One region of the Streptomyces sp. NPDC059443 genome, then DNA from elsewhere that is predicted to be linked to it. Evidence: riboswitches for the same ligand, from Rfam matches in the RefSeq annotation. Region 1 holds a riboswitch; the other holds the start of a gene.
The links. A riboswitch is a leader RNA that binds a small molecule or an ion and turns the genes downstream of it on or off. The one in region 1 is predicted to bind glycine.
Positions count from the first base shown of each region.

Region 1 (20,785 bases):
TCCGTTGAAGGTCATCCGCGAGCAGCTCGACGCGCTCGCCCGCGGCGAGCAGATCCGTATCCCGGCGCCCACGGCGCACGGGGAGTCCGTCGACCCCACGAGCCCCGTGGTCCTGTACGGCGAGGTGGGCCGGGAGCGGCCGACCGTGGCCCGGGTGGGCCGGGCCGAGCTGATCGCCGCCGCGGAGGTGGACGAGGTACAGCTCGTCGAGTGGGAGTCGTACGGGCTGATCTCGGAGGCCCCCGGCGGCGGATTCGACGCCGAGGCCGTCACGGTGGCCCGTCTGGTGGCCGATCTCGGACGGTTCGGGCTGGAACCGCGCCACCTCCGGGCGATGAAGGCCGCCGCCGACCGGGAGGCCGGTCTGGTCGAACAGGTGGTCTCACCGCTGCGCCGCCACCGCAACCCGCAGACCAGGGCACATGCCGAGGCCACCTTGAAGGAGCTCGCGGGGCTCTCCGTGCGGCTGCACGAGGCCCTGGTGCAGACGGCGCTCGGGGTGCGGCTGCACTGATCCGGGGGCCTTCGCGGGAGTCGCGGAGGGCTTCTCCGGGCAGCCTTGGGGGAGCCCGACTACCCAAACCGGCCGGGCAGGTCCTAGGGTTGCTGTGTGAACGAGCTCGACGTTGTGGGTGTCCGGGTGGAAATGCCCTCCAACCAACCGATCGTGCTCCTGCGTGAAGTGGGAGGCGATCGGTACCTCCCCATCTGGATCGGACCAGGGGAGGCGACCGCCATTGCCTTCGCGCAGCAGGGCATGGCTCCTGCCCGGCCGCTGACGCACGACCTGTTCAAGGACGTGCTGGAGGCGATCGGCGAGGAACTCACCGAAGTCCGGATCACGGATCTGCGGGAGGGCGTCTTCTACGCGGAGCTCGTCTTCGCCAGCGGGGTCGAGGTGAGCGCGAGGCCGTCCGACGCCATAGCGCTCGCCCTGCGCACCGGGACGCCGATCTACGGCAGCGACGGCGTGCTGGACGACGCCGGAATCGCGATCCCGGACGAGCAGGAGGACGAGGTGGAGAAGTTCCGCGAGTTCCTCGACCAGATCTCGCCCGAGGACTTCGGCACCGGCCCGCACTGAGCCGGGGGCCGCGGCGTCCGCCGGCCGTTCCCGTCGCAGCCTCAAGGGAGATTGCAGCCCATTCGACTAGCCTTTCCCCGCAATGGGGTACGGGAAACCACTCTCAGGGTGATTATCACTCGGCGTGCCGAGTGTGGCGATCGTTGACGCACCCCTGGTGACTGCCTACCTTCGAGATGGCAGGTCAAGGACGGAGGGTCGGCGTGAGAGTCACGGGCGACGGTACGACCGGGGGCATCCCCGCACGGAGTGACGGTGGGCCGTACCCGCTGCACGGTGGTGCGGTGAGTTCCGCGCGCCGTCAGCCGGAGCCCGCGCCGCTGGGTTCGGTGGGGCCGGTGGGGCCCCAGGGTGGCGAGGCGGCACCCGAGCAGGTCGGCTACCGCGGGCCGACGGCGTGTGCCGCGGCCGGCATCACCTACCGGCAGCTCGACTACTGGGCGCGCACGGGGCTGGTGGAGCCGAGCGTGCGTCCCGCGTACGGGTCGGGCACGCAGCGGCTGTACAGCTTCCGGGACGTGGTCGTCCTCAAGATCGTCAAGCGCTTCCTGGACACCGGGGTGGCGCTGCAGAACATCCGCACCGCCGTGCAGCACCTGCGTGACCGCGGGTTCTCGGACCTGGAGCGCATGACGCTGATGAGCGACGGCGCCACCGTGTACGAGTGCACCTCACCGGAACAGGTCGTCAGCCTGCTCCAGGGCGGTCAGGGAGTCTTCGGGATCGCCGTCGGGGTGGTCTGGCGCGATGTCGAGAACGCGCTGTCACAGCTCCACGGGGAGCGCGTGGACACCGGTGAGACGGTGGTCGGGCACAACCCCGCCGACGAGCTGGCCGCGCGGCGCAACCGGGCGGTCTAGGCCGTCTCCTTCCGGCTCTTTCCGGCACGTGTACCGAGGCCGTCGGCCCCGGCCCGCCTCGGCAGCGGGCCCGGTCGGACGGCCTCGGGCCGTTTGTCAGTGGCGTAGGGCAGCATCGGTGCTGTGAGAGCCGCGCCGACCATCATGCATCTGGACATGGACGCCTTCTACGCGTCCGTGGAGCAGGCGTCGAAGCCGAGCCTGCGCGGCAAGGCCGTCATCGTCGGCGGGCTCGGTCCGCGCGGGGTGGTCGCCACCTGCTCCTACGAGGCCAGGCGGTTCGGGGTCCACTCGGCGATGCCGACCGCCCAGGCGCGGCGGCTCTGCCCGAACGGCGCGTACCTGATCCCGCGCTTCAGCCTGTACCGGGCGGTCAGCGACACCGTCATGGGCCTCCTGCGGGAGCTGTCGCCGCTGGTGGAGCCCCTCAGCCTGGACGAGGCCTTCGTGGACCTGGAGGCGGGCGGGGTCGCCTTCGACGCGGAGTCCGCGCGGGCCGTGGGAGAGCGGCTGCGGTCCGACATCATGGCCGCGACCGGGCTCAGCGGATCGGTCGGGCTGGCCGGGTCCAAGATGCTGGCCAAGGTGGCCTCCGAGGAGGCCAAGCCCGCGGGGCTGCTGCTGATCGACATCGGCACCGAGCGGGCGCACCTCGCGCCGATGCCCGTACGGACCCTGCCCGGGGTGGGGCCGGCCACCGGGGAACACCTGCGGCGGGCCGGGATCACCACGGTGGGGGAGCTGGCGGAAGCCGGCGAGGACGAGCTGGTCCGGATGGTGGGGCGCTCGCACGGGGTCGGGCTGTACCGGATGGCGAGGGGCGTGGACGAGCGGCCGGTGGTGGCCGAGCGCGACGCGAAATCGGTGTCGGTCGAGGACACCTTCGACGTGGACCTGCACGACCGGGTCCGGATCCGGGGCGAGGTGCAGCGGCTCGCGGACCGGTGCGTGCGGCGGCTTCGGGAGTCCGGGCACTCGGGGCGGACCATCGTGCTCAAGGTGCGGCGGTACGACTTCTCGACGCTGACCCGGTCCGAGACCCTGCGGGGGCCGACCGATGACCCGGCGGTGGTCCGGGAGGCCGCGGCCCGGCTGCTGGAGGGCGTGGACACCACGGGCGGGGTGCGGCTGCTGGGGGTGGGCGTCACGGGGCTGGCGGACTACACGCAGGAGGATCTGTTCGCCTTCGCCGGTGCGCTTGCGCTGGCCGCTGAGGGGGAAGAGCAGGGGGATGCCGCTGGGCTGGATGGGGTCGGTGGGGCCGATGAGGCTGCCGAGACGGGTTCGGGCGAGGATGCGAGTGAGCCCGTAGAACCCGGCGGGGGGAACGGCGCGGGCGGTCCCGAGGCGGCCCCGGCTGCCGATGAGGCAGCCGGAATCGAAGACGGCGCCGGGCGGTTGTGGCACGCCGGGAGCGACGTCCGGCACGCGGTGTACGGGCCCGGGTGGGTGCAGGGCAGCGGGGTCGGGCGGGTGACCGTACGGTTCGAGGAGCCCGGCTCGGAGCCGGGCCGGGTGCGGACGTTCCGGGTGGACGACCCCGAGCTGGAGCCGTCCGATCCGCTTCCGCTGGTGGGGGCCGGCGGTGTGCTGGGCTAGCCTTCGTCGCCCGCCAGGCGGCCGAAGTCGCGGTGGAAGTCTCCGGGCAGGGCCACGTCGAGGCCGTAGTGGTGGTAGAGCTGCAGCTCCTGTTCGGGGGAGAGGTGGCGGCCGACGCCGAAGTCGGGGGCGTCCTTGATGAGGGAGCGCTCGAAGGGCACGCGCAGGGTGTCGCCCACCATCTCGCTGGGTTCCAGGGGGACGAAGGCGTCCCGGCTGAAGAGGCCGGTCCGGACGGCAGCCCATTCGGGGATGCCCGTGGCATCGTCGAGGTAGACCTCGTCGACGGTGCCGATCTTGGCGCCATTGCGGTCGAACGCCTTGCGGCCGATCAGGCTGCGGGGATCGATGTCGGTCTGCACGGTCCGGTCCCTCCATTTGGTCGCAACTCCTCCGTAATGACTACAAAAGTGCATTTCTGGAGAGGGGGCCACTCGGGGAGGGCGCGAGATCCTCGCTGGTAGGCTGGGTGACGGCTGTTGACCCTGTGCGGGAGAGTCCTCCGAGTGAGCGAGACGGAGGCGCCGAAGGAGCAAATCCTCCCCGGAATCTCTCAGGCATACGTACCGCACGTGGTGAGGCCACTCTGGAAAGTAGGGGCGGTACCGGGCGCGCAGTGCCGGTTCCTCTCCTCACCGACGGTGAAAGCCGGACCCCGGGCGACCCCCGAGCGGCCCGGTGAAGCTCTCAGGTTGTGATGACAGAGGGGGAGGCCGTCCGGGTGCCCGCGCCGTGGTGCCCCTCGCAGGTCGTACGACCCAGGAGGCCTCCGTACATGACCGCCAACCGCATTCCGCTCTCCCAGCTGGAGCGAGGCATCCCCTTTGAGCAGCGCCACATCGGCCCGGACGCCGAGGCGCAGGCGAAGATGCTCGCCCAGGTGGGCTACGGCTCCCTGGACGAACTGACCGCCGCAGCGGTGCCGGATGTGATCAAGACCACTGCCGCGCTGAACCTGCCCGAGGCGCGGACCGAGGCCGAGGTGCTCGCCGAGCTGCGTCAGCTCGCCGACCGCAACCAGGTCCTCTCCTCCATGATCGGCCTGGGTTACTACGGCACCTTCACGCCGCCGGTGATCCTGCGCAACGTCATGGAGAACCCGTCCTGGTACACGGCGTACACCCCGTACCAGCCGGAGATCTCGCAGGGCCGCCTGGAAGCGCTGCTGAACTTCCAGACCGTCGTCGCTGAGCTGACCGGGCTGCCGACCTCCGGCGCCTCCCTCCTCGACGAGGGCACCGCGGCCGCCGAGGCCATGACGCTGGCCCGCCGCGTGGGCAAGGCCAAGGGCAACGTCTTCCTCGTGGACGCCGACGCGCTGCCGCAGACCATCGCCGTGATCCAGACCCGCGCCGAGCCGATCGGCATCGAGATCGTCGTCGCCGACCTCTCCGAGGGCATCCCGGCCGAGGCCGCCGAGCGCGGGATCTACGGCGTGCTCGTCCAGTACCCGGGCGCCTCCGGTGCCGTACGGGACATCAAGCCGGTCATCGACCAGGCCCACGGGCTCGGCGCCATCGTCGCCGTCTCCGCCGACCTGCTCGCCCTGACCCTGCTGACCTCCCCGGGCGAGCTGGGCGCGGACATCGCCGTCGGCACCACCCAGCGCTTCGGCGTTCCGATGGGCTTCGGCGGACCGCACGCCGGCTACATGGCCGTCCAGGCTAAGCACGCCCGCTCGCTGCCCGGCCGCCTCGTCGGCGTCTCCGTGGACGCGGACGGCAACAAGGCCTACCGCCTGGCCCTCCAGACCCGCGAGCAGCACATCCGCCGCGAGAAGGCCACCAGCAACATCTGCACCGCGCAGGTGCTGCTCGCCGTCATGGCCGGCATGTACGCGGTCTACCACGGCCCCGACGGCCTGCGGACGATCGCCCGCCGCACCCACCGCTACGCCGGCCTGCTCGCCGCCGGTCTGCGGGCCGGCGGGGTCGAGATCGTGCACGGCGCCTACTTCGACACCATCACCGCCCGGGTTCCGGGCCGCGCCGCCGAGGTCGTGGCCGCGGCCCGCGAGGGCGGGGTCAACCTGTACCAGGTGGACGCCGACCTGGTCTCCGCCGCCTGTGACGAGACCACCCTGCGCGCCGACGTGGACGCGGTGTGGGCGGCCTTCGGGGTCACCGCCGACCTGGAGGCGCTGGACGCCACCACGGCCGACGTGCTGCCCGAGGGGCTGCTGCGCGAGGACGCGTACCTGACCCACCCGGTCTTCCACCAGCACCGCTCCGAGACCGCGATGCTGCGCTACCTGCGCAAGCTCTCGGACAAGGACTACGCGCTGGACCGCGGCATGATCCCGCTGGGCTCCTGCACCATGAAGCTCAACGCGACCACCGAGATGGAGTCGGTCACCTGGCCCGAGTTCGGCCAGCTGCACCCGTTCGCCCCGGTGGAGCAGGCGGAGGGCTACCTCACGCTCATCACCGAGCTGGAGGAACGTCTCTGCGAGGTCACCGGCTACGACAAGGTCTCCATCCAGCCGAACGCCGGTTCCCAGGGTGAGCTCGCCGGTCTGCTGGCCGTCCGCGCCTACCACCGGGCCAACGGCGACGAGCAGCGCACCGTCTGCCTCATCCCGTCCTCCGCGCACGGCACCAACGCCGCGAGCGCCGTGATGGCCGGCATGAAGGTCGTCGTGGTCAAGACCGCCGACGACGGCGAGGTGGACGCGGCCGACCTGCGCGCCAAGATCGAGCAGTACCGCGACGAGCTCGCCGTACTGATGATCACGTACCCCTCCACGCACGGTGTGTTCGAGGAGCACGTCGCCGACATCTGCGCCCAGGTGCACGACGCCGGCGGCCAGGTCTACGTGGACGGCGCCAACCTCAACGCCCTGGTGGGCCTCGCCAAGCCGGGTCACTTCGGCGGCGACGTCTCGCACCTGAACCTGCACAAGACCTTCTGCATCCCGCACGGTGGCGGCGGCCCCGGCGTCGGCCCGGTCGGTGTCCGGGCGCACCTGGCCCCGTACCTGCCCAACCACCCGCTCCAGCCGACCGCCGGTCCGGAGACGGGCGTCGGCCCGATCTCGGCCGCCCCGTGGGGCTCGGCCGGCATCCTGCCGATCTCCTGGTCGTACGTGCGCCTCATGGGCGGTGAGGGCCTCAAGCGCGCCACCCAGGTGGCGGTGCTCGGCGCGAACTACATCGCCAAGCGCCTGGAGCCGCACTACCCGGTGCTCTACACCGGCCCGGGCAACCTGGTCGCGCACGAGTGCATCATCGACATGCGCCCGCTGTCCAAGGCGACGGGCGTCAGCATCGACGACATCGCCAAGCGCCTGATCGACTACGGGTTCCACGCGCCGACCATGTCCTTCCCGGTCGCCGGGACGCTCATGATCGAGCCGACGGAGTCCGAGGACCTCGCCGAGATCGACCGCTTCTGCGACGCGATGATCGCGATCCGTGCCGAGATCGAGCGGGTCGCCGGCGGCGAGTGGCCGGTGGACGACAACCCGCTGGCCAACTCCCCGCACACGGCGGCGGCGCTGGGCGGCGAGTGGAACCACCCGTACACCCGCGACGAGGCCGTCTTCCCGGGCGGGGTGTCGGCCGCGGAGAAGTACTGGCCGCCGGTGCGCCGGATCGACGGTGCCTTCGGTGACCGGAACCTGGTGTGTTCCTGCCCGCCGCTGGACGAGTACGACAACTAGGTCACCGCGGCGGGAGCCGTGCGGTACCGAGGCATGAAGTACTGAGGCATGACGAAGGGGCCGGTCCGGGAGTGGTACTCCTGGGCCGGCCCCTTTCGGCGCCCGCCGTCATCGGACGGCCCCGGCTAGGCGGCCTTCATCACGTGCGCCGCGGCGAGCGCGCGGTGCGGGGCGATGATCTGGCCGTCCGGCAGCAGCTCACCGGTGTCCTCGAAGAGCAGGACGCCGTTGCACAGCAGGCTCCAGCCCTGTTCCGGGTGGACGGCCACGGGGTGTGCGGCCTCCCGGTCGGCGGAGTCGGCGGACGGGCACGCTGGCTTGTGCTGGCACATGGATGCGTTCTTTCGCTGCGGTGTGGTCTGTGTGCTGCGGCTCGATGCGTTGTTCATGGCCGCCCCCCGTATCAACGATTTGGCTTGGTCAGGGTCCCCAGTGTTCCCCTAGGACTCCGCGTCCGCAGGGATTTCCCGGCAGCTGTCCTCATAGATTGATGACGCATCACTCGTGCGGGCGGTTCAGGTCAACTCCCCTGTCATTTCGGGTGGTTCGCAGGGGGCCCGAGTGGGCTAGGCCGAATGGGCAATTCCGGCCACGGTGCTCCGTTCGGGGCGCACCGGGCTCCGTTCAGGCGGCCGGGGCCGCCATCGAGGGCGGGACCGGCGGCGCCTGAGGAGTGAGCCTGTGGGTCATCACGGGCAGCAGTTCGGACACCGGGTGCGGCCGGTAGGCGGCGATGCCGGGTGGGGCGGGTGCCAGCGGGACCAGCAGATCGGCGGCGGCCGGCATCCCGGACGCCGCGTCGGCGCCCACCGCCCCGTGCAGCCACAGCGTCAGCATGTACAGCTCCGGTACGGACAGCAGCCGTGGCTGGTAGCCCTTGCCGAGGGATTCCGCCTGGCGCAGCGCGCGTTCGGTGGCGGCCACGTAGGGGCCCTCGAAGAAGTGGGAGAAGGCCCACCCGTCCGGGGTCAGTCGGGTGTCGGCCGCCGCCACGTAGCGGTCCCCGCTGCGGATCAGGAACCGCCAGCCGGTCAGCCGGGTGCGCGGCGGTCGACCGCCCGAGGCCAGACCGGAGAGGTTCAGCCGGTCCAGGACGTGGACGGGCAGCGGCAGTTCGGCGGTCATCGGCCCCTGGAGGGCACGCAGGGCCGGGGTGTGCGCTTCATTGACGGCGCTGGGGGAACCGAGGGCCGCGAGGACACTGCGCAGGGCGGGCGCGGGGGCCGGAGGGACGTGCAGCGGCATGGTGGGTCGCCTCTCACTTGGGAGACCGGTGGATCGGGGGGAGGTGCGGACGGCGCTGTCGCATTCTGGGGCCAGAGGGGGGCTGAGGGGCAATGGCCGCGCGCCAACTCTCTGCCTCGTTTGCGGAGTTTATACGACATGTGTTCACGCAGTGTTTCGGCTAGCTGTCCCGCCTATTGCCGGCAAGGCGCTTACCGGTCCCTCTGACATGGCATTCATGCCGGTCGCGCGCAAAAATGCCGCGCTGACCTCGGAGGTTACCGGACGGGGGCTCGGCTGGAAAGCGCCGGTTATCCGGAACCGGCAAAGTCTACGGAGTATTTGCGCATTGCGGCTTGCCAGGTGAATGTGCCAAAGCGCCTGTCGGCCAAACCGGCGCGCGCTCCTCGCCAGTCACGCCCCTTCCGCGTTATCGATCACGCCGCCGGGGCATCATCGACCGTAACGCGCGCCTGGGGTGATGGATCTTTTCCAAGCCGGCCAGGCCCAGTCGAGGAGGGACGCTTCGATGGGGGAGAAGGTCGTGGCGGGCGGATTCGACCTGTCCGATCGGCAACGGTACCGGAGGAAGCTTCACGAGTGCCTGGAGGGACTGGAGCGGCTTCTGGCGGAGAAGAGGTTCGATCGCCCCAAGAATATGATGGGGCTGGAGATCGAGCTGAATCTCGCGGGTGCCGACGGGTTGCCGAGAATGGTGAATGCGCAGGTACTGGAGCGCATTGCGAGCCCCGATTTCCAAACGGAACTGGGGATGTTCAACCTGGAGGTGAACGTACTTCCGCACCGGCTCGGCGGCCGGGTATTCGACCAGCTCGCCGAAGAACTGAGCGCGGGCCTCGGCTATGCCCACCGGCAGGCCGTGGAGATCGACGCCGGGGTGGTGATGATCGGCATTCTGCCGACGATCTCGCGCGCCGACCTGGTCACCGCCAACCTCTCGGCGGTGGACCGCTACTCGCTGCTGAACGAGCAGATCCTGATGATGCGGGGCGAGGACTTCACGCTCGACATCGACGGAGTCGAGCGGCTGACCTGGACCTCCGGGTCGATCGTGCCCGAGGCCGCGTGCACCTCCGTACAACTGCACCTCCAGGTGACTCCGGCCCGGTTCGCGGACGTGTGGAACGCGGCGCAGGCGGTGGCCGCCGTACAGATAGCGGTCGGCGCCAACTCGCCGTTCCTGTTCGGGCGCGAGCTGTGGCGGGAGTCGCGGCCGCCGCTCTTCCAGCAGGCCACCGACACCCGGCCGCCCGAGCTCCAGGCGCAGGGGGTGCGGCCGCGCACCTGGTTCGGTGAGCGGTGGGTGGATTCGGCGTACGAGCTCTTCGCCGAGAACGTCCGCTACTTCCCGTCCCTGCTGCCGATCTGCGACGAGGAGGAGCCGCTGCGGGTCCTCGCCGAGGGCGGGGTGCCCAGCCTCCAGGAACTGGTGCTGCACAACGGCACGGTCTACCGGTGGAACCGGCCCGTGTACGGGGTCGCCGGCGGGGTGCCACACCTGCGCGTGGAGAACCGGGTGCTGCCGGCCGGGCCGACGGTGGCCGATGTCGTCGCCAACGCGGCCTTCTACTACGGGCTCGTACGGACCCTCGCGGACGAGCAGCGCCCGGTGTGGAGCCGGCTGCCCTTCGCCGAGGCGGAGGCCAACTTCGACGCGGCCTGCCGCTACGGGATCGACGCCCGGGTGCGCTGGCCGCGCCGGGGCCGGGGCGGGGGACTGGCCAGCGTGCCCGCGGTGCGGCTGGTGCTGGACGAGCTGCTGCCGATGGCGGCCGCCGGACTGGACGCGTGGGGCATCGAGCCCGCCGACCGGGACCACTACCTCGGCATCATCGAGGAGCGATGTCGGCGACGGGTGAACGGAGCCACCTGGCAGGTGGAGACGTACCATCGGGCGCTCGCGGCCGGGCTGGAGCGGGACGCGGCGCTCGCCGCGACCACGCGCCGCTACAGCGAGCTGATGCACAAGGGCGACCCCGTGCACACCTGGCCGGTCGGCCTCGCGGAGTCGGAGGTGAGCGCCGTGACGGCGGCCGAGGGCTGACCCGGGGGGCCGACCCCGGGGACTGGCCCGGGGGCGCCCGGACCCCGTGATCCGGCTCCGGTCCCGTCCGGTGATCCTGTTCCCCCGCCGACGAGGCAGTATGGGGTGATCGCAGTGGTCGGCGGACGGGAGACGAGCGTGCGGACGGAGCCGGAGCCGGTGGTCGGGGAACTCGAAGAGGGCCGGGACGGGCGCAAGGCCCTGCGCGACGAGACGCTGCTGGTGCTCGCGCTCTCCCTGGGCGCGAGCGGCGTTTCGGCGCTGATCAGCTTCATCGGCTCGCTGACCAAGCCGGGCGGGCTCAAGGACCAGGCCGCCACGCTCAACGGCTCGCACGCGCCGGGCCGGCCCTGGCTCGACCTGGCCTGGCAGCTGTTCGGCATCGCGAGCGCGCTGGTCCCCGTACTGCTCGTCGCGCACCTCCTGACCCGTGAGGGCGCCCCGGGGCTGAAGGTACTGGGCTTCGACCGCACCCGGCCCGGGTGGGACCTGGGCCGGGGCGCGCTCGTCGCGGCCGGCATCGGGAGCGCCGGGCTCGCCTTCTACCTGGTGTCGCGGGCCACGGGCTTCAACCTGACGGTGGTGCCGGAGGCGCTGCCCGACGTGTGGTGGAAGTTCCCGGTGCTCATCCTCTCCGCGGTGCAGAACTCCGTGGTGGAGGAGGTCATCGTGCTGGCCTACCTGCTGCGCCGGCTCGGCCAGCTGGGCTGGTCGCCGATGGCCGCGCTGATCGCCAGCTCCGTGCTGCGCGGTTCGTACCACCTCTACCAGGGCATCGGCGGCTTCATCGGCAACATGGTGATGGGCGTCGTCTTCGTGCTCGCCTACCGGCGCTGGGGCCGGGTCGGGCCGCTCGTCGTCGCCCACGCGCTGCTGGACATCGTGGCCTTCGGCGGGTACGCCCTGCTCGCGGGCAAGGTGGGCTGGCTGCCCACCCCGTAGCCGCCGGTGCTCAGGGCGCGGAGAGCAGCTCGCCGTCGATGACGGTGACCGCGCGTCCGGTCAGCAGCGTACGGTCGCCCGTGAGCCGGACCGTGACGAAGCCGGTGCGCGCTCCGCCCTGGAGGCCGACGAGCTCGGTGCGGCCCAGGCGCGCGGCCCAGAAGGGGGCCAGCGCGGTGTGGGCGCTGCCAGTGACCGGGTCCTCGTCGATGCCGAGGGCCGGGAAGAAGCCGCGGGAGACGAAGTCGTAGCCGCGGGAGGGGTCCTCGGCGGCGGCGGTGACGATGATCCCGCGGCGGCCGTAGCCGCGCAGGGCGGGCAGGTCGGGCGTGAGCTCGCGTACGGTCCGCTCGTCGGCCAGTTCCACGACCAGGTCGCCGATGTGCTCGGAGGTGTCGTGGACCGACTTGATCCCGGCGCCCAGGGCGAGCTGGACCTCGGCTTCCGGCTCCACCTCCGTCAGGGAGGAGGTCGGGAAGTCCATGGTGATCGTGCCGTCCTCGGCGGCCTCCGCCGTGAGGATCCCGCAGCGCGCGGTGAAGCGGATCAGACCGGTCGCCAGGCCGCTCGTGGCGAGTACGTGCGCGGTGGCGAGGGTCGCGTGGCCGCACATGTCGACCTCGCCGGCCGGGGTGAACCAGCGCAGCGCCCAGTCGGCGTCCCCGCCTGGCGGCAGGGGGTGGGCGAAGGCCGTCTCGGAGAGGTTGACCTCGGCGGCGACCTGCTGGAGCCAGGAGTCCGGGGGGAATCCACCGTCGAGGCCGTCGGTGCCGCCGGGGCCGTCGAGGAGCAGGACTCCGGCGGGGTTGCCGGCGAAGGGGCGGTCGGTGAAGGCGTCCACGATTCTGATGCGCATGATTCCGACCGTAGGGAGGCCGGCCCGGCCGCCGCAAAGGCCAATCCGGGATGACTGGCCTGTTCGGCTGCCTCCCCGGTCAGTCGCGTGGCAGCCGCTCGGCGAGGGCGCGGAGGCCGGGGAGCCGGTGGGTGTCGCAGGGCATCCGGAAGCGGTAGTCGGAGCGGCCGAGGGTGATCGTCAGGGTGGGCCGCCGGCCCTCGGTGCATTCGATGCGGGGCCGCTGCCAGACGTGCCACCGATGCACGTCGTTGAAGCCGAACAGCTCCAGCACGCGACCGTCGAAGACCAGGAGGACGGTGTCGGTCACCGGTGCTTCGAGCACTTCGAGCACTTCGCGTACTTCGCGCACTTCGCGTACTTCGAGTTCTTCGCCGGGTGAGCTCATTGACCTGCCTTGCTGAAGGTGGGGCGGGGCGATTCTCGGCGGGCTGGGTGAATGCCCTTCAGTCTCACCGATATTGGGCCGGTTGGCGACGGGCGGGCCCGTGCGCGAGGCCGCCGTAGTCTGCGGGGAACAGCAGGTCCGGGCGGCGCTGTTGCACCGAATCGGACCCGTACGCATTTTCCGCAGGAGGACTGATTCATGACTGACCGGCCTTTGACGCTGATGGCAGTGCACGCCCACCCCGACGACGAGGCAACCGGAACCGGAGGGGTCCTCGCCCGGTACGCGGCGGAGGGCATCCGCACGGTTCTCGTGACGTGTACCGACGGCGGCTGCGGTGACGGACCGGGGGGCGTGAAGCCGGGTGATCCCGGGCACGATCCGGCGGCCGTCGCCCTGATGCGCCGTCAAGAACTGGAGGCGAGCCGTGAGGTCCTGAAGATCAGCGACCTGGAGACGCTGGACTACGCCGACTCCGGGATGATGGGCTGGCCGAGCAACGACGCCCCCGGGTCCTTCTGGAAGACCCCGGTGGAGGAGGGCGCGGCCCGGCTCGCGGAACTCATGCGCCACTACCGGCCCGACGTGGTCGTCACCTATGACGCGAACGGCTTCTACGGCCACCCCGACCACATCCAGGCCCACCGCATCACGATGGCGGCGCTGGAGTTGGCCGAGCTGACTCCGAAGGTGTACTGGACGACGGCGCCCCGCTCGATGATGCGGAGCTTCGGGGAGATGATGCGCGAGTTCCAGGAGGACATGCCGGAGCCGGACCCCGCGGAGGCCGCCGCGCTGGCCGAGATCGGCCTCCCCGACGACGAGATCACCACGTGGGTGGACACCACCGCGTTCAGCGGTCAGAAGTTCGACGCGCTGGCCGCGCACGCCAGTCAGGGCGAGAACATCTTCTTCCTCAGGATGGGCAAGGAGCGGTTCGGCAAGCTGATGGGCGTGGAGACCTTCTTGCGCGTCCGGGACACCACCGGCGCGGCCGTACCCGAGAACGACCTCTTCGCCGGACTGCGCTGATCCGTCCGGCTGTCCGCCTCGACCGTGGCCGGTGAAGCCCCGATCGAGGCGGACGGCGGAGCCCCGCTACCGCCCGATCATCCCGAGCGGCGTTGGCGGTGTGCCCGGCGCCGGAAGGGCGAGAGCGCGGGCAAGGGCGGCGGTGAGGTGGACGGTGTCCCCGACGCGCTCGGCCAGCGACGACTGTGGAGGGTGGCCGTACCCGATCCCGCCGCTGCCGTCGGCGACCTGGTACCAGTCGTGCCAGTCGTCCGGTCCGTCACAGCAGCCGGGCGGGAAGGTGATGCCCGTGGAGTCGTCGGGCGACAGGCCAGAGGTCGAAGCCGTCGGGGGTGTTCATCTCCAGGACGGGCTGCATCACGATCATCCGGCGAAGTGTTCCCCACCCTTCGCCGATCCCGCCTCCCGATAAGCCACGTGTCCCGTCTCAAATGATCTGGTCGGCGGGTGGGGCTGTGACCTGCGGCGACCAGATCAATTGAGACGCCAGGCGGCCGAGAATCTCGGGTGATCTGGTCCCGGCTGCTTGGATGCCGGGTGCTGTCTCAGTTGATCTGGTCCGGTGACGCCGTTTCGAACTGGTACCAGGGCCGGGTGGTCAGCCATGACTGGTAGTCCCTGAAGGTCCTGGCGAGGCTCTCCGACTGCTCTCGTCGAAGAACTCGGCGAGGAGCCGATGGAGAGTGATCACGGCCTTGGTATCGGCCAGGGGCGCGAGCCGGTGGATCCAGCTGCTGGGCGCGAAGTGGCGGACCGCAGCCGGCCAGGTCAGGTTGTGGTCAAAGTCGATCCGGCCCGACGCGGAACGTGCGTCGCGCGGTGTGGTCTCTGATGCCTTTGCGCCAGTCGAGTTCGAGTTTCTTGGACGGACGCGCGAAGAGCTGAATAAGGAGGTTGGTCGGTTTGCCCAGGTCGATCCTGTAGTCGAACAAACCCAGGATGTCGACGATCTGCACAGCAGCCGGGAGAGCGACAGGCACGCCGTACCGCTGGGTCACGGCGGGCTGGACGAAGGTACGTTGCTCCACCAGGACGATGGCGTCGCCGGTAGCGAGGTTATGAGCGAGGCGGGGCTGAGTCCCCTCATCGGGGTATCGATCCTCAGGGTCCCCGGCAAGCCGGTAGCGGCAGCGGATCCTGACGTTCTCCACCACCGCCATGTTCGGACCGACGTTGCGCACGATGCAAGCGACCTCGCCGACCGTCTGCGACGGACCCCGGTGGAGCAACGCGAACTCGACGTCGAACTCGACACACGGGAGCAGCGACCGCCTGAGCACGAACTGGACGTAGCCGCCGCAGACGGCGAACAACGCCACAACCGCGGTGATGACTGTCGCGACCTCGCCCATAACACTCACCCAGACCGTCCGGAGAAACGCCTGTTAGGTCACGCTACTCGAAACCGCCCCTCGTCTGCCTAGGTTCGCACGCACTGCCAACCTCATAGCCCCCTCTCCCGTCTCCCCTCCCCTCTCCCGGGCGAGCCATACGCGCGGATCGGATCAGATCACCTGAGACAGCGGCCAGATCGACTGAGACGGGACACCGCGCACGGTGATCCAGTGCTGTTCGGTAAAGATGTTTCCGATATATCGTTGACGCATCGCGATGGGTCAACGATAGTGGAGGCATCGCAACAGCGACAACCAGATCACCGAATGACGAAAGGAGCGCAGTCATGCGTTCACACGGACAGCACGAGCACGGGCGGGGTCACGGCCACTGCGGGCCGGAGCGTCGGGAGGAGTTCCAGGGGCGGCGTGCCGCCTTCGGGCCGTTCGGTCCGCCCTTCGGCGGCGGACCCTTCGGTGGGCGGGGCGGGCGCGGCGGACCGCGTGGCCGGGCCCGGCGGGGTGATGTGCGCGCCTCCATCCTGGCGCTGCTCGCCGACCGGCCGATGCACGGCTACGAGATGATCCAGGAGATCGGCGAGCGCAGCGGCGGGGCCTGGAAGCCCAGTCCGGGGTCGGTCTACCCGACCCTGCAGATGCTTGAGGACGAGGGGCTCATCACGAGCGTGAGCGAGGGCGGCAAGAAGCTGTTCACGCTCACCGACGCCGGCCGCACCGAGGCCGAGTCCGGTCCGGACGCCCCCTGGGCGGAAGCCGGGCGAGGGTTCGACTTCGAGGCGATGAACGAGATCCGGACGGCCGGCTTCGGCCTGATGGAAGCCTTCGGCCAGGTCTTCAAGACCGGTACCCCCGCACAGCGGGAGAAGGCCCTCGCGGTCATCAACGACGCCCGCAAGAAGCTCTACCTGATCCTGGCCGACGAGCACTGAGCCCGGCCGGCGGGACCTCCCGCACGAAGCAGCGCGCCCCGCGAGGTTTCTCGCGGGGCGCGCTGTCGTACGTACGGAAGGACCGGCGGTCAGGCGACCAGGCCGGCGAGCTTGCGCAGCGACTCGTTCAGGGCGGCCGTGGCCGAGTCCTTGAGCTTGCCCGCCATCATGGCGACCGCGGCGCCCGTGAACGAGCCGTCGATGCGGACCGTGGTGGCCTCGCCGTCGGGGATCAGGCTGTACCGGGTCAGGACGGCCACGCCCATCGGGCCCTTGCCGGTGATGGCGATGACGCGCTCCTCCTCCAGCTCCGAGATCGTCCAGAGGACCTCGGCCGGGAAGCCCATCATCTTCATGTTCTCGGCGAAGGTGGACCCGATCGCGAGGGTCTCGGGACCGCCCTTCGGGAAGTTGGTGTGGGTCATGCTCCACTGGCCGTAAGCGTCCCAGTCGGTCAGCTGGGACCAGAGCTTCGCGGCGGACGCCTCGATGCGTGATTCCGCGGTGACTTCAGCCATGCGACCACCCCTTCTCGTCAGGTACGTGCGGCGGAACGTAGTCGCGGCGGACGCAACATTCAAGACTGACGACCTGTCAGATATTGAGGTACGGGCCGGTCCCGGCCGCGCCCGGTGTCGACTCCGTCTCAACAGGCGTCACCCCCGTGTCGCTCCTGACGGGCCCTGCCATGATGTTCGGATGCAAGCGTCAGGGAAACGTTCCGGACTGGGCCTCGCCCTCGTCTCGGCGATCGCGTTCGGTGGTTCGGGTGTGGCGGCGAAGCCGCTGATAGAGGCGGGTCTGGACCCGCTCCACATGGTCTGGCTCAGGGTGGCCGGGGCGGCTCTCGTGCTGTCCCCGCTGGCCTGGCGCCATCGCGATCTCGTACGCCGCAAACCCCTGCTGCTCGCCGGCTTCGGGCTCGTCGCGGTGGCAGGTGTCCAGGCCTTCTACTTCGCCTCCCTGTCCCGGATCCCGGTCGGCGTGGCCCTGCTCCTGGAGTACCTGGGCCCCGCGCTGCTGCTCGGCTACATCCGCTTCGTCCAGCGCAAGCCCGTGACCAGGGCCGCCGCGGCCGGAGCCGCCGTGGCCGTCGTGGGCCTCGCCTGCGTGGTCCAGATCTGGGCCGGGCTGAGCCTGGACCTGCTCGGGGTGCTGCTCGGCCTCGCGGCCGCCTGCTGCCAGGCCTTCTACTTCGTCTTCGCCGACCAGGGCAGCGACGGGGACGACGTGCCCGACCCGATGGGCGTGATCGCGTACGGCATGATCGTCGGCACCCTCGTGATGACCGTCATCGCCCGCCCGTGGCAGATCGACTGGCAGGTGCTCAGCGGCTACGCGGCCGTCGGCGACCTGAGGATCCCGGCCGCGGTGCTGCTGGGGTGGGTGGTCCTGATCGCCACCGTGTTCGCGTACCTGACCGGCGTGGTCTCCGTACGCAGGCTGTCGCCGCAGGTCGCGGGCGTGGTGGCCTGCCTGGAGGCGGTCGTGGCGACCGTACTGGCCTGGGTGCTGCTCGGCGAGCACCTCGCGACCTGGCAGATCGTCGGAGGCGCGCTCGTCCTGGGCGGGGCCTTCATCGCGCAGACCTCCCGGCCGGTTGCGCCGGGTACCGCGGAGCCGGTGGCCGCGCTGGACCGCGATCCGAGCAAGGTCTAGGGTTCGGGGCATGCCGCAGACCGTGCTTCCGCCTCCCGCCTCCTAGCGCGGGCGGCTGCCACCACGTGGAGAACCCGGCCCGGGCCGTGTCCCGGGCGGGTTCGCGCTGTCCGCGAAGCGATGAGCCCTGCTTCCTTCATCCTTCACGCACGCGCGGAGACTTCTCGTGTCGAACCACGATTCACGCCACCATTCACGCCACCATTCAGGTTCTTCCGGTCCGCGGCCTTCCTCCCACGGGCCCTCCACCGGGCGCGGTCTGCTGTACCTCGTCGTCGCCGGAGCCGCCTGGGGCACCGCCGGGGCGGCCGCCTCGCTGCTCTTCCTCGCCAGTGACCTCGGCCCTCTCGCCCTGTCGTTCTGGCGGTGCGCGGGCGGGCTGGCGGTGCTGCTCGCGGTGCTCGCCGTACGGGGTTCCAGGCGCGCTTGGGGCTCACGGGGCTCCCGGGCGTCCGGGCGGTCCGGGGCGGCGGCCCGGACGCGGCCTTCGGCGGGGTCGCTGATCGGGACCGGGCTGATGTTCACGCTCTTCCAGTCCGCGTACTTCGCCGCCGTCCGCGAGACCGGCCTCGCCGTCGGCACCGTGGTCACCCTCGGGGCCGGGCCGGTGCTCATTGCGCTCGGCGCCCGTCACTGGATGGGGGAGCGGCTCGGCCGGGGCGGGGTGGCCGCCGTCGGCGGGGCGCTGGCCGGGCTGGCCGTACTGGTCCTCGGCAGCGGAGGCGGTGAGGTGCGGCCGCTCGGCGTCGGCTGGGCGTTGCTGTCCGCCGCCGGCTACGCGGCGATGACCCTGCGGGCCCGGCTGCTCGGGCAGCGCGGGGCCGGCGGGGATCCGCTGGTCACCACCGCCTGGTCGGTGGGGGTGGGCACGGTGTGCCTGTTGCCGCTCGCCGCCGTGGAGGGGATCCTTCCGCACACCGCCGAACCGGTGCGGGTGCTGTGGCTGCTCGTGTACATGGCCACCGTGCCGACCGTGCTGGCGTACGCGCTCTACTTCAGCGGGGCCGCCGTGGTGCGCGCCGCGACCGTGTCCGTGATCATGCTGATCGAGCCCGTCAGCGCTGCGGTGATCGCCGTCCTGCTGCTCGGGGAGCGGCTGACCGGCGCGGTGGTGCTGGGCACCCTACTGCTGCTGACGGCCGTGGGCGCGCTGATCGCCGCCGAGTCGCGGGGGGCGGCGGACGGGTGCGCGGAGGGCGGTGCGCAAGGGCCGGAGGCTGGTTTCGGGGGCGGGCCGGAGGTCCGGCGCGCCCCCGAGCCTCAGAGTGCGGCGATGTAGTCCGGCGTGGTCATGCCGGCGGTCAGGTCCGCCGCCGGGATCGGGGTCCCGTACGCCGGTGCGACCGGGACCACGCCCGACCAGAACGGCAGCCCCAGGTCCTCGGGGTCGTCGTTCGGGCCGCCCGTACGGAGCTTCGCGGACACCTCGTTCAGGTCCAGTCGGATCACGGCGGTGGCCGCGAGCTCCTTGGCGTTGGCGGGCCGCGAATCGGCGGAGCGGCCCGGTACGACGTGGTCGACGAGGGCGTCGAGCGCCATCCGGCACTCTTCTGGGTCGGTGACCTCGTAGGCGATGCCGTGCACGACCACCGAGCGGTAGTTGATCGAGTGGTGGAAGGCCGAGCGGGCCAGGACCAGGCCGTCGACGTGCGTCACGGTCAGGCAGACGGGCAGCCCCGGGTCGGCCTTGCCGGCCGCGAGGAGGGGGCGGGAGCCGGTGGAGCCGTGGACGTAGAGGGTCTCGCCGACCCGGCCGAAGAGGGTCGGCAGGACCACCGGGGCGCCGTCGCGGACGAAGCCGAGGTGGCAGAGGTAGGCCTGGTCGAGTATCGAGTGCACGGTCTCGCGGTCGTAGCGGGCACGGTCGCGGGACCGGGTCGGGACGGTGCGGTCGGTGGGCTCGTACCCCGCGGCGGTCTCGGTGGTGGTCTCGGCAGGCGTGGCGCTCATGGTGCGGACTCCGTTGTATTAGTGCATACTTGGCTTTGTGCTAGGAGACTATCGGATCATTGGGCGTCGCGCATCGGAAATCGCGGCAAGTGTCGAAGCGGGCGTCGGATCGGGCGAGCTCCCGCCGGGAGCCCTGTTGCCGCCGATGCGGGAGCTCGCCGGTGTGCTCGGGGTGAACCCCAACACCGTGGCCGCGGCGTACCGCACGCTGCGCGACCGCGGGGTCATCGAGACCGACGGGCGGCGCGGCAGCCGGGTCCGGGCCCGCCCGGCGACCGCGCCGCGCGACGAGCTGCGGATGGCCGTCCCGGCGGGGGTGCGCGACGTCACCTCCGGCAACCCCGACGTACGGCTGCTGCCCGCGCTGGACGAGGCGCTGGCGGGCGCGGCGCGCCGGTACGCCCTGGAACCGACGCTCTACGGGCAGGATCCGGTGGCTCCCGAGCTGGCGCGGCTCGCCCGGGCCGACTTCGACGCGGACGGGGTGCCGGCCGGGGCGGTGGCGGTGACCTCGGGCGCCCTGGACGGCATCGAACGGGTGCTGGCCGCGCACCTGCGGCCCGGGGACGCGGTGGCGGTCGAGGATCCGGGGTGGGGGAGCGTGCTGGACCTGGTCCCGGCGCTGGGGCTGAGGGTGCTGCCGGTGGCCGTGGACGACGAGGGCCCGCTGCCCGGCTCGGTGGCGCGGGCGTTGGCGGAGGGCGCGCGGGCGCTGCTCGTGACGGCCCGCGCGCAGAACCCGACCGGGGCGGCGGTGAGCGCGGAGCGCGCGGCGGAGCTGCGGTCGGTGCTGTCCGCCTACCCGGAGGTGCTGGTCATCGACGACGACCACGGACACGGCATCGTGGACCTGCCGCTGAACGCCCTGGGCGGCGCGACCCGGCACTGGGTGCTGATCCGCTCCACGGCGAAGGCGTACGCGCCCGACCTGCGGCTCGCCCTGCTGACCGGCGACGGAGTGACGCTCGACCGGGTACGGGGGCGGCAGCGGCTGGGCCCGGGCTGGGTGAGCCGGCTGCTCCAGTACACGGTGGTGGAACTGTGGAACGCGGGGGCGGTCGACCGGGCGGCGGTCGCACGGTCCTACGGGGCGCGGCGCGACGGGCTGGTCACGGCGCTCGCGGAGCGGGGCGTACGGGCACACGGGCGGAGCGGGATGAACGTGTGGGTGCCGGTGGCCG
Region 1 is NZ_JBHYVM010000048.1:6,930-27,714, forward strand. It holds gene ACFXDJ_RS33000 (MerR family transcriptional regulator) at 1-514, shown strand, start outside; gene ACFXDJ_RS33005 (bifunctional nuclease family protein) at 611-1,084, shown strand; gene ACFXDJ_RS33010 (MerR family transcriptional regulator) at 1,288-1,944, shown strand; gene ACFXDJ_RS33015 (DNA polymerase IV) at 2,068-3,543, shown strand; gene ACFXDJ_RS33020 (PRC-barrel domain-containing protein) at 3,540-3,905, opposite strand; glycine riboswitch at 4,024-4,122, shown strand; gene gcvP (aminomethyl-transferring glycine dehydrogenase) at 4,319-7,204, shown strand; gene ACFXDJ_RS33030 (DUF5999 family protein) at 7,330-7,536, opposite strand; gene ACFXDJ_RS33035 (hypothetical protein) at 7,829-8,449, opposite strand; gene ACFXDJ_RS33040 (glutamate-cysteine ligase family protein) at 8,958-10,493, shown strand; gene ACFXDJ_RS33045 (CPBP family intramembrane glutamic endopeptidase) at 10,653-11,435, shown strand; gene ACFXDJ_RS33050 (PhzF family phenazine biosynthesis protein) at 11,446-12,291, opposite strand; gene ACFXDJ_RS33055 (hypothetical protein) at 12,371-12,679, opposite strand; gene ACFXDJ_RS33060 (PIG-L family deacetylase) at 12,878-13,711, shown strand; gene ACFXDJ_RS33065 (hypothetical protein) at 14,491-15,063, opposite strand; gene ACFXDJ_RS33070 (PadR family transcriptional regulator) at 15,393-15,995, shown strand; gene ACFXDJ_RS33075 (SRPBCC family protein) at 16,085-16,513, opposite strand; gene ACFXDJ_RS33080 (DMT family transporter) at 16,695-17,654, shown strand; gene ACFXDJ_RS33085 (DMT family transporter) at 17,914-18,933, shown strand; gene ACFXDJ_RS33090 (pyridoxamine 5'-phosphate oxidase family protein) at 18,915-19,604, opposite strand; gene ACFXDJ_RS33095 (aminotransferase class I/II-fold pyridoxal phosphate-dependent enzyme) at 19,642-20,785, shown strand, end outside.

Region 2 (11,033 bases), on a different contig from region 1:
TCGTCGAAGGCGATCTCGTGGACATCGCCTATTTCCGTGCCCAGCAGCCGCAGGCGGCCCGTCTTGCGGATGCGCTCGACCTCGTCGTCGGCGGTCTCCACGTTCACGGTGCGGGGGGAGTGGCCCTCCAGGCCGAGGAGGACGGCCTTGGGGGTGCCGTGGCCGTGGCCGGTCGCTCCGAGGGAGCCGAAGAGCTCGGCGCGGACGGAGACGGTCTGGGCGAGGAAACCATCCTTCTTGAGCCGGGTCACGAACATGCGCGCGGCGCGCATCGGGCCGACGGTGTGGGAGGAGGAAGGACCGATGCCGATCGAGAAGAGATCGAAGACGGAGATGGCCACGGTTGCGGACTCCTATGTCTGCTCGTGGGTGGGAGCGGGGCAGGGCGGGGAGGAGAGGGGAGCGATCGGGGTGATCTGCGGATTTTGTCCGACAGCCGAGCTTAACGCGGTGAGGTGAACAGCTCGGCCGCCGGACGGGTCGGGAGGGGGACGCCCGGGCGTGGGATCGGGCGTGGATCAGGCGTGGGTCAGTTCGCGCTCCGGTGTGGCGGCTGCGTCGGTCTCCCCGGCGGGGGCGGCGTCCAGGACCGGGTCCGGGCCCGGCAGGCCCGCGTGGTGGGCCTTGACCCCGGACCGTACGGCCCAGAAGTAGAAGCCCAGGGCCGAGACGGCGACGATGGCGATGTCCACGCCGCCCGGGATGACCCCGTGGCCGCCGAATTCCTTGCTGCCGAGCGCCGACAGCGTGCCCAGCCACAGCAGGAAGGCGATCATCCACCAGGCCGGGGCGAACTGCCCGGCCAGGTTCTTCTCGCCCTTGCGCTTGAGCACCACGGCCGCGATCGGGGCTGCGACCAGGGTGAGCAGCACCACCTTGCCGGTGTCCGGCCACTTGGACCAGTACAGGGCGCAGGCGGCGAAGGCGAAGGTGACCGGGCAGAGGATCTTCGCGGCCGGCAGGCGGAAGGGGCGCGGCAGCTCGGGCTTCGTCTCGCGGAAGACGCCGACCGCGATCGGGCCGATCAGGTACGAGACCACCATCGCGGCGGAGACCACGCTGGCCAGGGCCTCCCAGCTGTGGCCGACGGTGACCAGCAGCAGGATCGAGAAGCCGAGGTTCAGCCACATCGCGGGACGGGCGGTGCCGTACTTGGGGTGGACCTCGCGGATCTTCTTCGGGAAGAAGCCGGTGTCGGCGAGGTTCTGCGCCATGTACGAGGCCGAGGCGACGTTGCCGATGTTGGCTCCGGACGGCGAGATGAAGGCGCCGAACTGGAGCATGGTGACGACCCAGTGCAGCATCAGCATCTTGGCGAGGTCGGCGAACGGCGAGGCGAAGTTGATGCCGCTCCAGCCGCCGGCCTCGGCCAGCTTCTCCGGCGGGACACCGCCGATGAAGGCGATCTGCAGGGCCAGGTAGATGACCAGGCCGAGGGAGAGCGCGCCGACCAGGGCGAGCGGAATGGCGCGGCCGGGGTTCTTGGCGGCGCCGCCGAGGTTGACCACGGCCTGGAAGCCGTTGAAGGCGAAGACGACACCGGAGGTGGTGACGGCGGTCATGACCGCGGACCAGCCGTTGGGAGCGAAACCGCCGTGGTCGGTGAAGTTGCCGGTGTGGAAGCCGGAGGCGATCAGGGCGATCACGGCGAGCACCGGGATGGCGAACTTGACCAGGGTGAGCAGGTTGTTCGCCTTGGCGAGCAGCGCCACCGACCAGTAGCAGGCCAGCCACAGGGCCACGGTCAGGAACAGGGCCATCGCCATCCCGGAGGTGGTCAGGCCGCCGTTCTCGACCAGGCCCTTGGCCCAGCCGAAGTTCCAGGACGACATGTACTGGGTACCGGCGATGGACTCGATCGGGATCAGCGCGGCGATGGCGATCCAGACCGCCCAGCCGGTGATGAAGCCCAGCACCGGCCCGTGCGAGATGGTGCCGAAGCGGGCCATCGAGCCGGGCAGCGGGTAGGCCGCGCCCACTTCCGCGTAGGACATGGCGATCATGCCGATGAAGACGGCACCGATGACCCAGGCGATGATGGCCGCCGGCCCCGCGACCGCGGCCGCCTGGCCCGCGCCGAAGAGCCACCCGGAGCCGAAGATCGAGCCGAGCCCGATCATGATCAGGGCGAAGAGGCTGAGCCCCTTCCTGTTGGCCGCGCTCATGTCCATGAGGTGTGGTGTCCGTCCTGCCAGGGGGTGCGGGTGGTCCTTTATTCGGAGCCTATTTGCCATTTTTTGGCTAATTCAGTGGCAATGGGCCGCATCCACCTGGGGCTTTGGTCATGAGAAGGGCCCGGCCCTGTGCATAACAAGGCCGGGCCCTCCCGGGCCGGCGCCTAGAGCGTCGGGTACGCCCAGAGCGTCGGGACGCCTAGAGCGTCGGGTACAGCGGGAACTTCGCGGCGAGCGCCGAGACGCGCGCCTTCAGGTCGTCCGCGTCGTAGCTGGGCTTCAGCGCCTGCGCGATGATCTCGGCGACCTCGGTGAAGGCCTCGGCGTCGAAACCGCGGGTGGCCAGCGCCGGCGTGCCGATCCGCAGACCCGAGGTGACCATCGGCGGTCGCGGGTCGTTCGGGATGGCGTTGCGGTTGACCGTGATGCCGACCTCGTGGAGGCGGTCCTCGGCCTGCTGTCCGTCCAGCTCGGAGTTGCGCAGGTCGACCAGGACCAGGTGCACGTCGGTGCCGCCGGTGAGGACGTCCACGCCCACGGCCTTGACGTCGTCCTGGACCAGACGGGCGGCGAGGATCTTCGCGCCCTCCAGGGTGCGCTCCTGGCGCTCCTTGAACTCGGGCGAGGCCGCCACCAGGAAGGAGACCGCCTTGGCCGCGATCACGTGCTCCAGCGGACCGCCCTGCTGACCCGGGAAGACCGCGGAGTTGATCTTCTTGGCCAGCTCCTGCGTCGACAGGATGACACCGCCGCGCGGACCGCCCAGGGTCTTGTGCGTGGTGGTGGTGACCACGTGGGCGTGCGGCACCGGGTTCGGGTGCAGACCCGCGGCGACCAGGCCCGCGAAGTGCGCCATGTCGACCATCAGGTACGCGCCGACCTCGTCCGCGATGCGGCGGAAGGCGGCGAAGTCCAGCTGGCGCGGGTAGGCGGACCAGCCCGCGACGATCAGCTGCGGCTTGGACTCCTTGGCGAGGCGCTCGACCTCGGCCATGTCGACCTCGCCGGTCTCGTCGACGTGGTACGGGACCACGTTGTAGAGCTTGCCCGAGAAGTTGATCTTCATGCCGTGGGTCAGGTGACCACCGTGGGCCAGGTTCAGGCCCATGATCGTGTCGCCCGGCTTCAGCAGCGCGAACATCGCCGCCGCGTTGGCCTGCGCGCCCGAGTGGGGCTGCACGTTCGCGGCCTCGGCGCCGAACAGCGCCTTGATGCGGTCGATCGCGATCTGCTCGACGACGTCCACGTGCTCGCAGCCGCCGTAGTAGCGGCGGCCCGGGTAGCCCTCGGCGTACTTGTTGGTCAGGACCGAGCCCTGGGCCTCCATGACGGCGACCGGAGCGAAGTTCTCCGACGCGATCATTTCCAGGGTCGACTGCTGGCGCACGAGCTCGGCGTCGACGGCGGCGGCGACGGCGGGGTCGAGCTCATGGAGAGGGGTGTTCAGTACGGACATCAAGATCCCCTGGGGTCAGTTGTCGGAGTGGGTGAGCTCGGCGTACTGCTCGGCGGAGAGCAGGTCGGCCGGCTCGTCCGTGATGCGCACCTTGAACAGCCAGCCACCCTCGAAGGGGGCGGTGTTGACGAGCGCCGGGTCGTCGACGACGTCCTGGTTGGCCTCGACGACCTCACCGGTGACGGGGGAGTACAGGTCGCTGACCGACTTGGTCGACTCCAGCTCGCCACAGGTCTCGCCTGCGGTCACCGTGTCACCGACCTCGGGAAGCTGGGCGTAGACGACGTCACCGAGCGCGTTGGCCGCGAACTCCGTGATGCCGACCGTCGCGACGCCGTCCACGGCGGCCGACAGCCACTCGTGCTCCTTGCTGAAACGCAGCTGCTGGGGGTTGCTCATGGCCTGATTCTCCTGGATGCGGGGGAGTGGATCGAACAGTGGTCTTGCGTGCCGAGACGGGCTGAGACGGGCTGAGGCGGACTGTGACGGACCGGGACGGAGCGCGGGCGTGCGCCCGTACGGGAAGCCGCGAGGGCTGCCCGTACGGCCTCGATCCGTTACAGGGTTACTTCTGCCGCTTGTAGAAGGGCAGAGCCACGACCTCGTACGGCTCATGCGTACCGCGAATGTCCACGCCGACGCCGGAGGTGCCGGGCGCGGCGTACGCCGCGTCGACGTAGGCCATCGCGATCGGCTTGCCCAGCGTCGGGGACGGGGCGCCCGAGGTGACCTCGCCGATGACCTGGCCGTCGAAGGTGACGGAGAAGCCGGCGCGCGGGACGCGGCGGCCCTCGGCGATCAGACCGACCAGCTTGCGCGGCGGGTTGGAGGCGGCCCGCTCGGCGGCGGCCTCCAGGGCGGCCCGGCCGACGAACTCGCCCTCCTTCTCGAACTTCACGACCCGGCCCAGACCCGCGTCGAACGGGGTGAGGGAGGTGCTCAGCTCGTGCCCGTACAGCGGCATGCCCGCCTCCAGGCGCAGGGTGTCGCGGCAGGACAGACCGGCCGGGACCAGGCCGACGCCCTCGCCCGCCTTGGTCAGCGCCTGCCACAGCTGCACCGCGTGCTCGGGGGCGACGAACAGCTCGAAGCCGTCCTCGCCGGTGTACCCCGTACGCGCGATCAGCGCGGGCACCCCGGCGACCGTGCCGGGCAGGCCGGCGTAGTACTTCAGCCCGTCCAGGTCGGCGTCGGTGAGGGAGGCGAGGATGCCGGGGGACTCCGGACCCTGGACCGCGAGCAGCGCGTACGCGTCACGGTCGTCGCGGACCTCGGCGTCGAAGCCGGCGGCGCGCTCGGTGATCGCGTCGAGGACGACCTGGGCGTTGGAGGCGTTGGCGACGACCATGTACTCGGTCTCGCCCAGGCGGTAGACGATCAGGTCGTCGACGATGCCGCCGTCTTCCCGGCAGATGTGCGTGTAACGGGCGCGGCCGACGCCGACGGTGGAGATGTTGCCGACGAGCGCGTAGTCCAGGACCTTGACGGCCTCGGGGCCGGTCAGGGTGATCTCGCCCATGTGGGAGAGGTCGAACAGACCGGCCTTGGTGCGGACGGCGTTGTGCTCGTCGCGCTCGCTGGCGTACCGCAGGGGCATGTCCCAGCCCGCGAAATCGGTCATGGTCGCACCGAGCTCACGGTGCAGCGCATCGAGGGCGGTCAGGCGGGGGGCAGTGCTCATGGGTGTGGCTCCCGGGTCCCAGGGCATGACATGACGAGGAGGAGTTCCTCCCCATCTGTCATCGGAACCTGAGAGGTTCGCCGAGAGTTCCCCGCTTCCAGGGGAAGGTCTTCGACTTGCACCTTGGGTGGAGCCGACGCCGGTGCCCTCACGGGCGCCTGCGCGGCTCGCTTTTCAGATCTGCCTCATCCACGCGGTACGGGGCCTGAGAGATTCAAGGGAGGTACTTGCTCCTTCGGCGTCCGGTACGGCCTTTGGGGGCCGGTCGGAACTCTCCCGCGTGGATTCAAGCGGCCGGTATGCAGTTGGTGTCCAGATGGCGCACATCATTGCACGGCGTGCGGCCGAATGGGGGAGGGGGTCCGGAAGCGGAGCGGAACCGGGGACCCCGGATTACCGTCTCTTTACATTCAGGGGGAAGGGTCTTCGTGACCCGACGCGGGGGAGGCGATCACTGTGCGGAGATTCGGAGCGTGGGCGCCGGGGGCGCCGGCGGTGCCGGCGGCGCCGGCGGTGCCCGGGGTCCCGACGCAGCGCAGCGTCGTACGGGCAGCCGCGGTGGGGGCGGGGCCGGGGAGGGTACGGGACCTGCGCGGCCCCCGGGCCGGGACCGGCTCCGCGGCCCCCGGGCGGCTCCGCTTCGCCGACGGGGACATCGTGGTCGTCTCCGGACTGCCCGGCGGCGGCAAGACCACCCTGCTCAAGCGGGCCGCCGAAGGTGGCGGCATCGACTCCCAGGACGCGCGCGAGCGGTGGGAGCGCCGGATGCCGGCCGCGGTGCCCTACGCCGTCTACCGCCCGGCGGTCCGGATCGCGCACTACTGGGGGCTGTGGCGGGTGCTCCGCTCCGGCGCCTCGGCCGTGGTCCACGACTGCGGGACGCAGAGCTGGGTGCGGGCCCTCCTCGCCCGGGCCGCCCGGCGCCGGGGCCGCGCCCTGCACCTGGTGCTCCTGGACACCACCCCCGAGGAGGCCCGGGCCGGGCAGGCCGCGCGGGGCCGGGGCGTGTCGGCGTACGCCTTCGCCCGGCACCGGGTCGCGGTGGCCCGGCTGCTGCGCGAGGCGGAGTCGGGCCGTCCGCCGGCCGGCTGCGCCTCGGTGATCCTCCTGGACCGCCCGGCGGCCTCCCGTCTGACGGCGATCGGCTTCCAGCAGCTGTGCAGTGAGCCGCGCCACTAGTGGTCCCGCCCCGACGGACGGCCCGCCTCCGCCCGTTAACCTCGGGGCGGAACAAGGGCAAGCAAGCGGAGGCGTACATGTGGCCGGGTAACGAGCTGGAGCAGGTGCTCGGGGCGGCGCTGGGGCAGGCGGACGCCGGCGGGCGGATCCTCGAAGTGCTCGGGCGCAGCCACGTGTGGATCCCGCTGCCCGGGGGCGTGGCCAGCCTGGACCTGCCCACCATGGAGATCAACGGCGCCGCGTACGTGCCCGTCTACACCTCCGAGGAGCAGTTCCGCGCCTGCGCCGGGCCCGGCATGGACTTCGCCGTCGCCCCCGCCGTGGACTTCGCCCGGGGCCTGCCCCCGCAGCTGGGCATCGCGCTCAACCCCGAGGGGGCCGTCGGCGCGCCGCTGCCCCCGCCTGCCGTCGCGGAGCTCTGCCGCACCGGCCGCACCCCGCTCGACGGAACCGCCACCGGCGGCCGGGTCCGGCTCTTCGAGCCCGACTGGCAGCAGGACCCGGTGGACTTCCTGGCCGTCGCCGCGGAGGAGTTCCGCGCGACCGGAGCCGTCGCGGCCGCGTACCGCTGCCTCGCCAGCGTCGAGGGCGGGGCGCCGCAGCTGTACATCGGTGTCCGGCTGGTGGGATGGGAGCCCGCCATGCGGAACGCCCCGATGGACGCGCTGGGGCGCGCCCTGGCCCGCGTATCGGCGCCCTGGCCTGTGCAGTTGATCCTCCTGGACGGCGTCGAAGATCCGGTCGTCGACTTCATCGTTACGCGCGTACGCCCCTTCCACGTGCTGTAGGCACGCTTAAGCTGGTGGCGGACACGCGTGGGCGACGGGCGGACGAAGAGACGAAGAGGGGTACCGGGTGAGTGCGTCAGGCACGGCCGCGGTCGGGCAGGTCGAGCACATGCTGCGCCAGGTGACTCCCGGGCGCTACGAGAGCTACGAGTCACTCCTGCACGCCCTCGCCGAGGGCCGGCTGTGGATGCTGCTCTGGCAAGGGCAGCCCGGCTCCCCGGACGCCCAGTACGGCGGCATGGAGGTCGACGGCCTCGGGTACGCGCCCTGCGTGACCTCCCCCCAGGAGCTGGCCGCCAGCGGCTGGAACCGCGGCTACGAGGTGGTCACCGGCCGGGACATCGCCCGCGCCCTCTACCCCGACCGCTGGGGGCTGTGGCTCAACCCGCACGCCCAGGGCGGCGGCGTCGGCATTCCCTGGGCCGACCTGCGCCGGATCGCCACCGGCCTGGACCGGATGCCGGCCGGGCCGCTGCGGCTGTCCGAGCCCGCCATCGAGCTCCCGCAGTTCTACGGGCTGCTCACGCAGCACGCGCACCGCACGCCCGCCGTGCGCTCGCTGCGCCGCGCCTGGGTGCAGCCCGCGCTCGGGTCCCCGTACCTCGCCGTGGGGCTCGATCTGTACGACGCCTCCGCGCACGCGCTGGAGTCCGTACGGGAGATGATGCGCCAGTCGGTCGGCGTGGTCCCCGAGGGAGTGCCCGTGTGCACGGTCGCGCTCGCGGACGAGCACGACCCGGTGGCGATGTGGCTGCGTGCCCGCACCCGGCCGTTCTACGACCGTGAGGGACCGGCGCCCGCCTACTGAGACATCGGTATCAAGCCACCGAAGGCCGCACGGAACAGTCGTTCCGTGCGGCCTTTGCGTTGTCCTGATTTCGCCGCTGATGTGCGCCCAATAGGCATGGTAGTGGGCCGAGTTGGGCGCCATGTCCGATTCCGTACCGAACGGACGGTCTTGCTCCGCTGAGGTGGCAGTGAAGTCCGGATAACGGGAACCCGGCCCTCACATCACGGTTGCGCATCCATTCACCTGCGGGTCTGGCGGCTGATCGAGCGCCCGATGAAGACTCCCCACCCAAGAGCGGGTCAGTCCTCCAAAGTCTGGTTCGCCACGGGAAATTCGCTTGTCGTTTCGTACAGCACCACGTGCACCACCAGCAACGCCTGTACCGCCAGTGCCGAGCGCACACCGCACTCCGAGCGCCACTCCGCACCAACGCCGCCACAGCGGCGGGCATGGGCCGACCCGTCGGCCGAGAGGGGTCCCCACCACGATGACGGCACCACTGCATGACACGAGCGCGGAAGCACCCGCACCCGTGTCCGTAGCCGACGTCCCAGCCAAGGCCATCGAAGGCCGCTCGCCCGGCCGCATCGCATGGATGCGGCTCAAGCGCGACAAGATCGCGCTGACGGGCGGCGTGATCGTGATCTTCCTGATCCTGGTGGCGGTCTTCGCCCCGCTGATCGTGAGCCTGCTGGGCCACCCGCCCAACGAGTTCCACGAGGATCTGCTCGACCCGGAATTCGGCACGCCGCTCGGATCGTTCGGCGGCATCAGCTCCGACTACCTGCTGGGCGTCGAACCGACCAACGGGCGCGACGTGTTCAGCCGGATCGTCTTCGGCGCACGCATCTCCCTGGTCGTCGCCTTCCTCGCGGCCTTCGTCTCCGTCGTCCTCGGCAGCCTGCTGGGCGCCCTGGCCGGTTTCCTCGGAGGCTGGGTCGACGGCCTCATTAGCCGCACGATGGACCTGCTGCTGGCCTTCCCGCAGCTGCTCTTCACCATCTCGCTGGTCTCGGTGGTCCCCAACTCCCTCTGGGGCTTCACCGGTTCAGGCGTCCGCATGGGCGTGCTGATCGTCGTCATCGGCTTCTTCGGCTGGCCGTACATCGGCCGCATCGTGCGGGGCCAGACGATTTCGCTGCGCGAACGCGAGTACGTCGAGGCGGCCCGCAGCCTCGGGGCCGGCCGCGGCTACATCCTGATCAAGGAGCTGCTGCCGAACCTGGTCGCACCGATCCTCGTCTACACGACGCTGATCATCCCGACCAACATCCTGACGGAGGCGGCCCTCAGCTTCCTCGGTGCCGGCGTCAAGCCGCCCACGGCCTCCTGGGGAAAGATGCTTTCCGACGCCGTCCCCATCTACCAGGACGACCCCATGTACATGGTGGTTCCCGGTATGACGATCTTCATCACCGTCCTGGCGTTCAACCTCTTCGGGGACGGGCTGCGTGACGCACTCGACCCCAAGGGCAGCTGAACCGCTTCAACGATTCACCCACCAATGGAGGTTGGACAACGTGATCCGCAGAAAGCAGGCACTCGCGATCACCGCCGTGGTCGCTGCCCTGTCCATGTCGGCAGTGGCGTGCAGCAAGGCCGACGGCAGCAAGCCGGACGCCAAGCCGGCCGCCGGCGCCACGGGCTTCAACGCCGCGACCACCGGGGTCGTCAACCCGTCGACCACCAAGGGCGGAGAGCTCAAGCTCTGGTCCCCGCAGGACGTCGACTACCTCGACCCGGCGCGCGCCTACTACGGCTTCGTGTGGAACCTGCAGCGTCTCTACATACGCCAGCTGTTCGCGTACGACAGCAAGCCCGGCGCCGCCGGCACCAAGCTGGTCCCGGACCTCGCCGCGGCCGACCCGGTCGTGAGCAACGACGGCAAGACCTACACCGTCAAGATCAAGGACGGCGTGAAGTTCGAGGACGGCACGCCGATCACCTCGAAGGACTTCAAGTACGGCATCGAGCGCGTCTTCGCGCAGGACGTGCTGTCCGGCGGTCCCACGTACCTGATCGACACCCTCGACCAGGGCCAGAAGTACCCCGGCCCGTACAAGGACACCGACCCCAACAAGATGGGTCTGAAGGCCGTCGAGACGCCGGACGACAAGACGATCGTCTTCAACCTGGCTAGCCCCAACTCCGACTTCAAGTACCTGCTGGCCATGCCGTCCTCCTCGCCGGTCCCGGCGGGCAAGGACACGGGTGCCACGTACACCAACAAGCCCGTCTCCACCGGCCCCTACAAGGTCTCGGAGTTCACGGCGAGCAAGGGCGCGACCTTCGTCCGCAATGAGAACTGGGACCCGAAGACGGACACGATCCGTACGGGCCTTCCGGACACGGTCTCCTTCACGGTGACCACCAACCCGGACGACATGGACGCGCGTCTGCTCTCCGGTGACATCGACCTCGCGGTCGACGGCACGGGCATGCAGGCGGCCGGCAAGAACAAGGTCCTCAAGGACGACAAGCTCAAGGCCAACGCGGACAACCCGTTCACGGGCTACATCCGTTACTTCGCCTTCCCGACGACCGTCGCCCCGTTCGACAACGTCGAGTGCCGCAAGGCCGTCATCTACGCGGCTGACCCCAAGTCCCTGCAGACGGCCCGAGGCGGCCCGACCAGCGGTGACCTCGGTGCGAACATGCTGCCGCCCGGCATCCCCGGCGCCGACAAGAAGTACGACCCGTTCAACCTGACCAAGGGCGAGCCGCAGGTCGACAAGGCCAAGGAGGCCCTCAAGGCCTGCAACAAGCCGGACGGCTTCACGACCACCATCGCGGTCCGCAACAACCGCGCCCCCGAGGTCAAGACCGCCGAGTCCCTCCAGGCGGCGCTCGACAAGGTCGGCATCAAGGCCACGATCGACCAGTACGACGGCAAGCTCTCCGCTTCGGTCATCGGTTCGCCCGAGAACGTGAAGACCAAGGGCTACGGCATCATCGTGATGGGCTG
Region 2 is NZ_JBHYVM010000014.1:18,746-29,778, reverse strand. It holds gene ACFXDJ_RS15925 (L-serine ammonia-lyase) at 1-341, opposite strand, end outside; gene ACFXDJ_RS15920 (APC family permease) at 519-2,171, opposite strand; gene glyA (serine hydroxymethyltransferase) at 2,374-3,630, opposite strand; gene gcvH (glycine cleavage system protein GcvH) at 3,646-4,029, opposite strand; gene gcvT (glycine cleavage system aminomethyltransferase GcvT) at 4,196-5,311, opposite strand; glycine riboswitch at 5,496-5,600, opposite strand; gene ACFXDJ_RS15900 (AAA family ATPase) at 5,807-6,490, shown strand; gene ACFXDJ_RS15895 (enhanced serine sensitivity protein SseB) at 6,568-7,278, shown strand; gene ACFXDJ_RS15890 (enhanced serine sensitivity protein SseB C-terminal domain-containing protein) at 7,346-8,086, shown strand; gene ACFXDJ_RS15885 (ABC transporter permease) at 8,556-9,548, shown strand; gene ACFXDJ_RS15880 (ABC transporter substrate-binding protein) at 9,643-11,033, shown strand, end outside.
Region 2: it holds a riboswitch for glycine, as region 1 does, so the genes downstream of both, gcvT (glycine cleavage system aminomethyltransferase GcvT) here and gcvP (aminomethyl-transferring glycine dehydrogenase) in region 1, are expected to answer to the same signal.